Regions from separate parts of the Clostridium sp. CTA-19 genome, predicted to be linked through region 3. Evidence: riboswitches for the same ligand, from Rfam matches in the RefSeq annotation. Region 3 holds a riboswitch; each other region holds the start of a gene.
The links. Region 3 has a riboswitch for cobalamin ahead of ACYUE0_RS04150 (YitT family protein). Riboswitches for the same ligand answer to the same signal wherever they lie in the genome.
Positions count from the first base shown of each region.

Region 1 (3,220 bases), on a different contig from region 3:
ATTTCTCTAACTTCCTTTGGCATATCAGCCATTTGTGCAATTCCACCAGCATTATCTGCAATTGGACCATATGCATCTACAGAAATGACCATGCCTGATGTTGCAAGCATTCCTACTGCTGCTAATGCAATTCCATATAAACCTAAACTTGCATCTTCTGCACCACCTATTAAAAAGTATGATAGTAATACTCCTAATGCAATTATTAAAATAGGTACAACTGTAGATTTCATTCCAATAGCAAGACCAGAAATTATATTTGTAGCTGCTCCTGTTTGAGACTCCTCTGCAATAGTTTTTACTGGCTTATAATTATCTGATGTGTAATACTCTGTAATTTTACCTATGAAAACCCCAACTAATATTCCAACTAAAACAGATATAAATGGTTTTATAGTATTTAAAATAGTTTTACTTAAAATCAAAGAAAATATTATCATAAGTACTACAGATACATATAATCCTAAATTCAATGTTTTCTGTGGATCTTTTCCTTTAGAGTATCGAACTATAAATATAGCAATTATTGATGCTATTATACCAGCAACAGATACATACATTGGAAACATAACAGCATTTTTTCCTAGTGATGCACTTGCTGCAACTCCAAGAGTTAATGCAGATATTAAAGAACCAACATAAGATTCAAACAGGTCTGCTCCCATTCCTGCTATATCACCTACATTGTCACCTACATTATCAGCTATAACAGCAGGATTTCTTGGGTCATCTTCCGGAATTCCAACTTCTACCTTTCCAACAAGGTCAGCACCTACATCTGCAGCTTTAGTATATATTCCTCCACCTACACGTGCAAAAAGAGCTATAGATGATGCACCTAATCCAAAACCTGTGATATATTCTATTTCTAGGTTGAAAATCAAAGATAATATTGCAAGACCTAAAACCCCAAGTCCTACAACTGAAAGTCCCATAACTGTTCCCCCAGAAAAAGCTACCGATAAAGCATCTTCCTTTCCTTTAGTGGCAGCTTGTGCAGTTCGTACATTAGCTTTTACTCCTACCTTCATACCTGCATATCCAGCAGCAATTGAAAATAGTGCACCTAATACAAAACTTATAGCTGTTTTTACATGAAGAAATACTGCAATAGCAATAGCTACCACTAATATAAATATCCCCAAATATCTATATTCCTTCTTCAAAAACGCCATTGCACCTTCACTTATATGCCCTGCAATCTCCTCCATCTTTTTATTTCCTACTTCTTTTTTGGAAATTTCTTTTGATATAAACATTGCAAAAAGTAAAGTTAACACTGATACTATTATTGCAAAAAATAAAAAAGACATAAAATACCCCCTTTAAGTACCATATTTCCATAAAACTATTACTAATAGATTTCATAGTAACTATTACTATTTTCTATAACTATATATTCTTCTTTTTGAAGTTTTCCCCTCTAACATTTCTATAAACTTTTTGTAAACTTTTACACTGAGCATAAAGACATTTTATAACATATTTTTCAAAATTAAGTTTAAATTTTCTGAATATTATTATTTTCTATTTATTATGTTATAATCATGTGGAGCTAATTGCTATATTATATTAAAAATTGAATATTTTTAACTTTTTGGTTTAAATGTGATTAATTTCATTTTATTAAAAGGGAAAAGAGTTTAAATCTCTTACGGTCCAGCCACTGTAATGAAGAGCAAATTTTTATTATACCACTGCAAATTATAAATTTAAGTTTGTGGGAAGGTGAACATTTGTGATGAATCTAAGTCAGGAGACCTGCCAATAAGTTCTAAAGTTGCTTACTAGGATAGGTTAATTTTAATTAAATTCACTACATTACATAATTAGTTGTATGTTTTAAAGTTATTTATTACAGTATCTTATTCTAGGATACTGTTTTTTGTTATAGATTTATTATAATTATTAAATTAAATAATAAAGTAAATTTAAAATATTTTTATTATTCTAATTATTGCGCTTATAAATATTAAAATATTTGTATATATTAATAAAAAGATTATTTAGGGGGATTTTTTATGAGAAAACAAAAAATTTATTCATTAATTTTAGCAGTATCATTAACTGCATCAATTCTTTCAGGCTGTGGTAATACAAATAAAATCTCAAAAGAGGTTTCTTCAAATTCTGCTTCTGAGCAAGAAAATTATAAAGAAGTTACTGTAAACAATGACTTACCTTCTGGTAAAGAAGATGAAACTTTTTCTACTGCACCTAAAAAAGCTGTTACACTAAGTGGTTTTACAACAGAAATGCTACTTGCATTAGGTCTTGAGGATTCTATAGCAGGATATTCATTTCAAGACAATGAAGTACTACCTGAATATAAAGATGCACATTCCAAACTTAACAAGTTGTCTGATTTAATGCCATCTAAAGAAACATTATTAGGTGTTGAACCTGATTTCATAACTGGATGGATGTCTACTTTTACTGAAAATAATTTTAATAATAAATTTTGCAAAGAAAATAATGTAAAAATTTATGTTCCAAAATGTGAAAGTCCTAATGCAACAATGGAAACTGTCTATGAAGATTTTACTAATCTTGGGAAAATATTTAATGCAGAAAAAAATTCAGAAGATGTTATATCTAAAATGAAAAAGGATATTGAAACTATATCTTCTAAAATATCAAAAGATATAAAGCCAGTTAAAGCATTTGTATATGATTCTGGCACAGATAGTCCTTTTACTGCATGTAATGGTCTACCTACAGATTTGATAAGGCTTGCTGGTGGTGAAAATATATTTAAAGATGGAGAAAAACCTTGGGCTAAAGTAACTTGGGAAGAAGTTGTTAAACGAAACCCTGAGCAAATAATAGTAATGCAATATAATGCAGCTGATGATGTTGAAGAAAAAATAAACTTTTTAAAAAATCATGATGCATTAAAAGATGTAGATGCTATAAAAAACAATAAAATATTTGTCTTAGAGCTTTCAGAAGTAGTTGCTGGTGTTAGAAATCCTGGTGCTATAAAAACTATGGCCGAAAATTTCCATCCTGAAATATTCAAAAAATAAATTGGAGCGTTTTAAAATGAAAAAATTAAAAACAAACATATATATTATCTACATAGCATTAATATTATTTTTAGTATTTTCTATAATAGTTGCTATTAATGTTGGTTCAGTAGATGTGAGCAGTTCTGAACTTTTAAAAATTATAATTAATAAAACATCCGGAAATGATGTCTTTGAGAAAACATGGTCAA
Region 1 is NZ_BAAABH010000006.1:118,786-122,005, reverse strand. It holds gene ACYUE0_RS05290 (sodium-translocating pyrophosphatase) at 1-1,313, opposite strand, end outside; cobalamin riboswitch at 1,582-1,783, shown strand; gene ACYUE0_RS05285 (ABC transporter substrate-binding protein) at 2,022-3,029, shown strand; gene ACYUE0_RS05280 (FecCD family ABC transporter permease) at 3,046-3,220, shown strand, end outside.
Region 1: it holds a riboswitch for cobalamin, as region 3 does, so the genes downstream of both, ACYUE0_RS05285 (ABC transporter substrate-binding protein) here and ACYUE0_RS04150 (YitT family protein) in region 3, are expected to answer to the same signal.

Region 2 (3,220 bases), on a different contig from region 3:
GCTCCTATAAAAGCCCAAAAGGTTACACCTGTATTTTGTAAAACTCCAGTAAATAATGTGGAGGCACCAATTAATATTGAAAAAGTAGCACCTAGTGTGGCTCCGGAGGAAATCCCTAAAAGATAAGGATCAGCTAATGGATTTTGCACTGTAGCTTGCATAACCGTTCCACCAAGAGATAATCCTAACCCAGTTATTACACCAAGAAAAACTCGTGGCAATCGTATTTGCCAAACTATATCAATAGATGCCTGTGGAATTGACTTTCCTTTTAAACTTGTACCAAAAAGTTTATTTAAAATTATACTATAAACATCAGTGGCAGGAAGTTTTACAGAACCTATAGACACTGCTAAAACTATAGATACTAATAAAAGCAACATTAAAGCAATAACTATTAAATAATTATATTTACTTAGTATATTTGAAAAGTTTTTATTTTTCATAAATCACCTATTTATATAATTCAGGATATAATTCTTTAGAGTAGCGTTCAATAGCATCTACTACACGAATTCCACCGGCCCAAGTTTCAGCAAGCCCAGTAACAACTATTGCATTATTTTTAACGGCAGTTACATTTTTCAAGGCCTCATTAGAAGTGAAAATTTTAGCAATTTCAGGATCGTGAATATCTTTTCCATCGCCATCATGGATAAGAAGAATAGTGTCAGGATTTAAACTAACTATATTTTCTAAACTTACAGTTCCAGATTCTTCACCTAAATTTTCTAATCCAGCTTTTAAAGCCATATCACTTACAAGATCATTTTTGCCATATAATCTAAAATCACCTTTTTCTTCAGATTCTAAAATTAATGTTGTTTTTTTCTTGTCAATAGAATTTGTTTTTTCTTCTATTTTAGTTAATCTATCTTTATTGTCTTGGATATATTTATCTGTTTTATCCTTTATATTAAATATAGTTCCTAAGTCATCAATATCTTTAAATAAATTTTCAACAGTATAATTTCCAACGGATTTAACGGTATTACGCTGAGCAAATGTATTAGTACCTCTGCCTATCCATTCGCTTACATCACCAAGTGTTTTATCGGCAAAGACACTTTTCCATCCAAATATAAAATCTGGATTTAAAGATAAAACTTGCTCTTTAGTAGGATATTTTTCAGATACAACTGGAATTTTTGCATATTTGTCTTTAACTTTTTCTGATATAGGGTTGTCCAAATAGCATGTACCAACTAGCTTATCTTCTAATCCTAAGTCTAGCATCAATTCAGTTGTAGTTTGGTTAGTTGTTAAAACTCTTTCTGGTGCCTTATCAAAAGTAATTTCAATTTCTTCGTTATTCACATTATAATTTTTTATAGTTACAGGATAGCTTGAATTTTTATTTTCCTTGGTAGAACTGTTTTCAGTAGATACACTATTTGTATTAGTAGATTTATTATTACTAGAACAACCCATAAATGAAACTGTCATAGCAATGCAAAGTGTAGTACATAAAGTTTTCATAATTGTTTTTTTTATATTTTTTGATCTCATAAATAAAACTCCTTTAATTTTTTATAAATAAAAAAACCTATTTAACCTTAAGTGGCTAAATAGGTATAAGTACAAACTTATATAAACACTATCCCCATCTCTCGTAGGTTATTGTAGTGAAAAAATAGGCAGGTATTCTGGCTAAAGATTATTGATATAGAAAAAATAATCTTTTACAGTGGCGGGACCGCGTGGGATTTGCACCCAACTTCCCCTTTTATATAAAAGTGACTTTACTTTTATAACCTATTCTAAAAGTAAGTTAAATTGAATTTAACTTAAAATTTTATTGAATTATCATTGAAAAGCTTATCATAAATTAAAAAATATGTCAAATAATTTTGAAATGATTAATTTTTATAACTAATTGTTCAAATATATAGTGTTCCAAGTTAATTTTTAAACTTATTCAGTTATCAAGTGAGAAAACTCAAATTAATATTTTATCAATAACTAACAGATTATTTCAGTTAAAAGTTAATAGTGAACAGTTAAATAGTTGTGGTGATTATTACTAACTATGTTCCTAATAATACTAAACGTACTTTTTTAGAATCAGCTTTGATTGCTTTAGGTTTTATTTATATTTTTTCTTAACTGATAACAAAAATTTGATGTATAAATTTAAATATTTTTATAGAAGATAATTATAATTACAAAAAATTAATTTAAATTTTTATTGACAAGGTGTGTATATAGAGTATATACTGTGTATATAGGATATATACAAATTGAAAATAAAATTTATAAAGGAAATAGGATTTATGAAAATTATGTTTATAATTATAATGTTTTGTATAGCTATAGTTTTGGAGCATTTAATTTTCTTTAAAAAACGAGAAAAGATAGAAAAATAATTTTTTTTACTACAACTGTATATAGTGGGTATACTCACTATATAAATAATGTTGAAGAAGAGGGGTATTATGAATATTGTAATTGATAATTCTTCTGGAAAGCCAATATATTCACAAATAGAAGAACAAATTAAAAAATCAATATTTGAAGATAAACTTATATTAGATGATATATTACCATCTATAAGAGCACTGTCACAGGAATTAAAAATAAGTGTAATAACGACTAAAAGGGCTTATGAAGAATTAGAAAAGCAAGGATTTGTTTATACAGTTCCAGGAAAGGGAACTTTTATCTCAAATAAGGATAAAGAATTTATAAAATATACTATAATGGATAATGTTAAAAAATATCTTTTAAAGGGCATAAATGAAGGGAAAAAAATAGATTTATCCTTAGATAATATGAAAGAAAAATTAGAAATTATATATAAGTATTAAAGGAGTTGAGGAGTATGAAAAATGTTTTGGAGATAAAAAATATAACAAAAACCTATAAAAATTTTAAATTAGATGATGTATCTTTTAATTTAGAAAAAGGATATATAATGGGATTTATAGGTGAAAATGGAGCAGGTAAAACTACAACAATAAAATTAATAATGAATTTATTAAAAAGAGATAGTGGAGAAATTAAGATATTTGGAAAAGATAATGTTAAGTATTCTAAAGAAATAAAAGAAAAAATTGGTTTTGTATATGATGATTGTTTTTATTATGAAAAATTATCTATAAAGAAAAATGCTAAAATAATTTCTAACTTTTATAAGCAGTGGAGTTTTGAAACTTTTAGCAAATATTTAAAGATATTTGGATTAAATGAAGATCAAAAAGTAAAAGAACTTTCAAAGGGT
Region 2 is NZ_BAAABH010000029.1:1,953-5,172, forward strand. It holds gene ACYUE0_RS13940 (FecCD family ABC transporter permease) at 1-446, opposite strand, end outside; gene ACYUE0_RS13945 (ABC transporter substrate-binding protein) at 454-1,509, opposite strand; cobalamin riboswitch at 1,620-1,774, opposite strand; gene ACYUE0_RS13950 (GntR family transcriptional regulator) at 2,436-2,807, shown strand; gene ACYUE0_RS13955 (ABC transporter ATP-binding protein) at 2,822-3,220, shown strand, end outside.
Region 2: it holds a riboswitch for cobalamin, as region 3 does, so the genes downstream of both, ACYUE0_RS13945 (ABC transporter substrate-binding protein) here and ACYUE0_RS04150 (YitT family protein) in region 3, are expected to answer to the same signal.

Region 3 (3,220 bases):
GCAAAGTCTAATACTAAAACTTTATCAGCAACTATTGAAAATAAGATGGCTGAAAAAGATAAGTTAGCTAAGGAAAATATTTCCTTAAAGGAAACTGTATCAGAAAAAAAATCTCAATATAATGAAGTTTTATCAAATACTAAGATCGCATATCTAACTTTTGATGATGGGCCATCAAATCATACTTTGAAAATTTTAGATATTTTAGATAAATATAATGTAAAAGCTACTTTCTTTGTTAACTATAAACCGGGAATGGAAAGTATATACAAAAAAATATCTGATAGAGGACATACTTTAGCTAATCATACTGCTTCTCACAGTTATACTAAAATTTATGCTAATAATGAAAGTTTTTTAGGGGATATACAATCTTTAGATGAAAAACTAAAATCTATAACTGGTAAAGAACCATCTAAAATTTTTAGATTTCCTGGTGGTTCTAATAATAGAGTAAATGGTCATACTGATGCTAACTTTATGCCTGGATTATCACAATATATGACTGATCTTGGTTATACTTTTTTTGATTGGAATATAGATTCTATGGACGCAGCTACTTTTAAACAAGATAAAAATGTAATAATCCATAGTATCCTTGATAATACTCCATATGTTAAACAAGCAAATATATTAATGCATGATTTAAATCCTAAAACAACTACTGTAGATGCATTATCTAACGTTATTGAGGGATTAAGAGCTCAAGGTTTTATTATTGAACCTTTAACCCATGATTCAGCAAAAATACAATTTACTCCTGTTAATGAGTAATAATTATAAAAAGTTATAGCCACCAATAAAATTGGTGGCTATAACTTTTTGTAGTACTCTATTTAAATTATTAATGATTATTGCTATTTTTTATATTTTTCCTTTAAAAATTTATCTACTCTCTCATTATTTACAGATACTATTTTATTAAATATATAATCATATCCATTTTTTGAATGTGGTATCATACAATTAGTACAATCCTTTATTCCATTACTCATTACATTATTTCCACCACAATCTTCAAGAAAGTATAATGGACAGTAGCAAAATAAGCAATTGAAATCTTCCTCTTTATTTACCTTGTGACAAGGAAAAAATTCGCAATTTTTGTGTTGAAAAAACTTATAATTCTCACTCATGATATTATCTCCAATCCCATAATTAATATTTAAAATTTACTTTTATTTTAACATTTTATTTCAAATTTATCTAACATTCAAATAATTTTCCAAACGCTTACTGATTATATAGCAGACTTTAAAAAGCCTTTTCCCTGAACTTCCATCGCGTCTGAAACAGAAACTAATGCTCTTTTATCTATACTTTCTATCAATTTTTGTGCATTATTAAGTTCCTTTTCTGAAACCACAGAATAAATAATTTTTCTTTTAACACCAGTATAAGCGCCTTCTCCATAAAAAAACGTAGTACCTCTTCCTAAACTGTCCATAATTGCATTTGATACTTCATTTTCTTTTTCAGTTACTATTATTAATATTTTCTTTTGATTAAAAGCATTTATTATTTTATCTATAACTTTAGATTTTACATACATAAGCATCATTGTGTATAGTGTTAACTCTATATTTGTTATGAAAATTCCTAAAGCCACTATTATTCCATTTAATGCGAAATATAATGAAGATATTTTAATTCCTCTATTTCTTCTTATTATTATTGCTATAATATCTGTTCCACCTTGTGATGCTCCTTGTCTAAATATTATGCCCATACCAATTCCACTTAAAATAGCTCCAAAAAATGTAGCTATAACTACATCATTTACAACAAATCCTTTAAGTAATTTGTCTGTTATAACTAATGCTAATGACATAGATACCATTCCAATAATACTCAAAAAAATAAATTCCCTATCTTTTAAAAATTTATACCCTATAACAAATACCGGTAAATTTATTATAAATACCCAGTATCCTGAAGGAATATCAAGAATATATTGAAGTATAAGAGAAATTCCAGCTATACCTCCACTTAAAAGTCTATTTGGTGAAATAAAAATATTTATTGCTATAGCATAAAGTATACTTCCAAAAATAATTTTAATTATCTTTAAATATATATTGTTATATTTTAAATTCATATCAACATCTCCTAATGAATAACTAAATTTTATATTATTTATATAATTTTTAGCTACCCTTTTCATGTAATCAAATAACAATATACATATGTCATATTAATTTTAATCAATTTTTGACTTCTCCTTCCCTCCGAAAGATTATCATAAGATTGTAGGCAGGTTTCCTGACTTTGTAATCATCCTCATTTAGTCCTTCCCAGTTTTAACCAGTGGATATTCTAAACTTGTCCTACTTACAGTAGCGGGGGCTGTAGTGGATTTTAACCACTTTCCCTTTTACCCTTAAATTAAGGCACCTATAAACCCTATATTTTTTTCTTTATTTTTTTCTTTTAAATTAAACATAGGAGAGAATAAAACATCTCTCCTATAGCTTAAGTGTGTAAATTTAATAAAAGTTAATTTTCTACATATAAGACTTCAGTTAGCTATGTGTCTAAACTAATTTTAAATATAAGCAAATTCTTCACAATTATTATTTTTTAGGTATCTAAAATTTAAACTCTAATGGCAATTAACTGAAACTTATCAAATAGAAATAATTTAAAGTTTATAAAAAATATCTTCGTAAAACAAAGATATAATATAGCATAATCTAAGTAATTGTAACTTATATACATTACTTTTTCCTTTGTAATTCCAAATTATTATTTTATTTTATAAGAACATGTTATCAATTTTTCAATAGTTTATCAAGTCTACTTAAATTTTTATTAAAACTTTAGTAGATAAAGAGTATTTTTTAATATTTAACCTCTATCTACTAAAGTCAGGTAAATAAAAGTAATTTAAGTTATTGGAAATATATAAAAAACCTTCGTAAACTTTACGAAGGTTTATATAACAAATATTAAATAATATATTTAAATTGAATTAAATATACGAATTCAAAGATTGTTACAAATTCTTCCCTCCGAAGTTTTATAAAACAAAGTTCTAGGCAGGTCTCCTGGCTCACGCATCATCCTACACCATCCTTCCCAAAATAATTCAGTGGATACTGGTTCGTCTGCGTTACAGTAGCGGGGGCTGCAGTGGATTTCAACCACTTTCCCTTTTAACTCTTTTTAGAGCACCTATTACACAATATTTACTTTATATTTATAATTATACCACGAAAAA
Region 3 is NZ_BAAABH010000005.1:36,043-39,262, forward strand. It holds gene ACYUE0_RS04140 (polysaccharide deacetylase family protein) at 1-774, shown strand, start outside; gene ACYUE0_RS04145 (cysteine-rich small domain-containing protein) at 858-1,136, opposite strand; gene ACYUE0_RS04150 (YitT family protein) at 1,241-2,098, opposite strand; cobalamin riboswitch at 2,236-2,413, opposite strand; cobalamin riboswitch at 3,021-3,193, opposite strand.

Region 4 (3,220 bases), on a different contig from region 3:
TCACTAAAAAATGATGAAATTGTTGTTAAAAGAGCATTTGTAAATAATGAAAATACTATACCTGCTAAAATTATAGTGCTATTTGATAAACCTTTATCTACCTTGCTTGCAAAGGCAATTACTAAAAATACTGTTATTATACCAGATAAAAATCCTATAAACGGTAATGCTAAATTGCCTATAAACGGTATTGAAATATGTAAAACTATGTATATTCCTACACCTAAAGAAGCTCCTGATGAAACCCCCAAAGTATAAGGAGATGCTAATGGATTTTTTAAAACTGATTGAACTACTGCACCACTTACTGCCAATGCTGAACCCACTAAAAATGCTAAAATCACTCTTGGAAGCCTAATAACCCAAATTATTGATACATCTTTAGGCTGTATCCCTGGTTGTAGTGGTATATTAAATAATTTATTTCCAATTATTGAAACAATATCACTTATACCAATATGGGAACTTCCTATAGAAGTTCCCATACAGATTACCAAAAATACTATTGGAACAGCCAATATTAGTAATAATTTTTTATTTTTCATATTTGTCTGGATATATAGCTTTAGCCATTTCTTTTAAAGCTTTTACTATATTTTGGCTTCCACGTGATGATGCGTTTTGATTTATTAAATAAACTTGTTTATTCTTAACTGCATTAACATTTTCCCAACCTGGACGTTTTAAAATTCCTTCTACTGCATTTGGAATATATTCTTCATTTGTTAATATAACATCTGGATTAGCTGAAATTACATTTTCTTCACTAGGTGCAATCCAGCTATTTTCATTAACAAAAATATTTTCTCCACCTACTATTTGAATCATTTCATTTAAGAATGTATTATTTCCAAAACTGTATAATCCTGATGCTGATCCTATTTCAAAATAAACTTTTTTCTTATCTGTAATTGATTCTCCTACTTTTTTTATTTTATCTATTTCACTTTTCATGTCGTCAACAATTTTTTTTCCTTCTTCTTTAGTTCCAGTAAGTTCTGCTAAAAAATTGATGTCTTCATATACTCCATCTACGCTATCACTGCTTGGTAAGTATACAACTGGAATTCCTGATTCTTTTATAACTTTAAATGGATCTTCATTTCCTTCTTTATTATGACCTGAAGCTATTACAATATCTGGTTGTAGTGCTATAATTGCCTCTGCATCAGGGTTTCTAAAATCTATTTTAGTTATATCTTTTTTAATTCCTTCAACATCAGATGAATATGTATCAACCGCTACAAGTTTATCACCTAACCCTAATCCCACTAAAATTTCAGTATTTGATGGCGCTGTAGAAATTATTTTTTCTAATTTTTCTGGCGCTGTGAATTCATTTCCTTCTCTGTCTTTCATAGTTGTAGTTTTGCTTGAACATCCAACCAATAAAACTAAACTCATCATTGCTGATAATAATACCAATAGAATTTTTTTTGATTTATTCATAATTTTTCCTCCAAATCATATATTTATTAATTATTATATATTTATTATTTAAAATAAAAAAAACACACCCGTAGGTATGCCGTAATACACTAAATTATTTTACTCTTTAAATAAAATAACATAACATGTACCCTAATATTCCACCCACAGAGAACTATAGTACAATTAATAGGCAGGTCTCCCGACTTTGCTTCGTCCTCCATTTTACCTTCCCACAGTTTATACTGCAGTGGCTTATAAAACTTCGTCAGCTTCACGGTTACTGGGTCAGTTGAAGATTCTCACTTCATTCCCTATTAAGAAAAACACCTATAATATAATGATAATTTTTATAATTGTAACAATTATTATTATATTATGAACATATATCTATGTCAATGTCTATTTGTTAAGTATTTTTAAGTATTAGTTACAATTATATAATAAATATTCAATAATTTTACATATAAATTTGATATTCTTCTTATTTTTACAATAGTTATATATGTTATAATATGTTTATTAAATTTTGTGTAGGTGATTTAATGATACAAAACGCTAAAAATACTGTTAAACTAACCCGAATTGATGGGTTAAATAATTTAAATTATCTGTTAAGCTATGATGATAAAAGCTATTTTTTGAAATGTAATTTTAAAGATAAAAATAAGAACTTTTCTTATGAATATAAACTTTTAACTTTATTAGACCTTAACCACATATGTCCTAAAGTAATCTATAAAGATACTTGTAGCTACACTATAATAAGCGAGTTCATTTCAAATTCACGTATAGATGAATCTACTTGTACAGACCCAAAGTTTCTTTTAAGTTTATCTAATAAATTAAAAAGTATGCATAACCTAAAATGTGATTATATATATAATCCCTTTAATGAAATAAGAAAAAAACTATCTATACTAAAAAAACTCAATTTTAAATTTTCTAATGAATTTATATTTATAATTAGCAAACTTGACACTATTGAACCTATTTTGTGTAATCATATAAATTATGGTTTATGTCATAATGACTTAAACCCATCAAATATCCTTTATAAAAATGATGAAGTATTTTTAATAGATTTTGAATTTAGTGGCATGTGGGATATTTTTTATGATATTGCAACATTTTGTTGGCTGTTAGACGATAATTCTAGAAAAATATTTTTAATGTCTTATTTTAATAACTTTTCACAGGAATTACATCTTAAATTTAAAAGATATCTTTTTGTAGTTAAACTATGGAATATATGTTGGAGTTATGTAAAATCATTCTCTTCAACATCTGATTATGATTATAAAAAAGGTGGCGATCTTGTTCTTATAGAGCTATATAATGACTTAAAAGACGATAAGTATTTGTAAATACTTATCGTCTTTTATATATGTTTTTTAATTATCACTACATATCTTATTGTCTACCTTGGAGTTGTATAAAATTCCTATTGTAACTACCATGGCACCTAATATTTTATTAATTTCTATTTCTTTATTTATTAAAAAATCAATTATAATACCAGCTACTATCTGACCTATAAATAGCAATAGCATGCTATAAACCACAGGTATTTTGGGTATTATTATGTTAGAAGTATATACTATAACAACACCTATAATACCACCACAAAATACAAACATAGGTATATTTTCAAATTCCACCATAGATAATTCAACATTACTTCCTAAAATTAGAAGCACTACCATAGAACATAATAGTCCTACAATATAATTTATTAAAGTACTTTGTAATACTCCTATTCTTTTTCCTAACGATGAATTAATTACCATAG
Region 4 is NZ_BAAABH010000039.1:11,037-14,256, reverse strand. It holds gene ACYUE0_RS15715 (FecCD family ABC transporter permease) at 1-545, opposite strand, end outside; gene ACYUE0_RS15710 (ABC transporter substrate-binding protein) at 535-1,449, opposite strand; cobalamin riboswitch at 1,604-1,777, opposite strand; gene ACYUE0_RS15705 (phosphotransferase) at 1,974-2,795, shown strand; gene ACYUE0_RS15700 (DMT family transporter) at 2,823-3,220, opposite strand, start outside.
Region 4: it holds a riboswitch for cobalamin, as region 3 does, so the genes downstream of both, ACYUE0_RS15710 (ABC transporter substrate-binding protein) here and ACYUE0_RS04150 (YitT family protein) in region 3, are expected to answer to the same signal.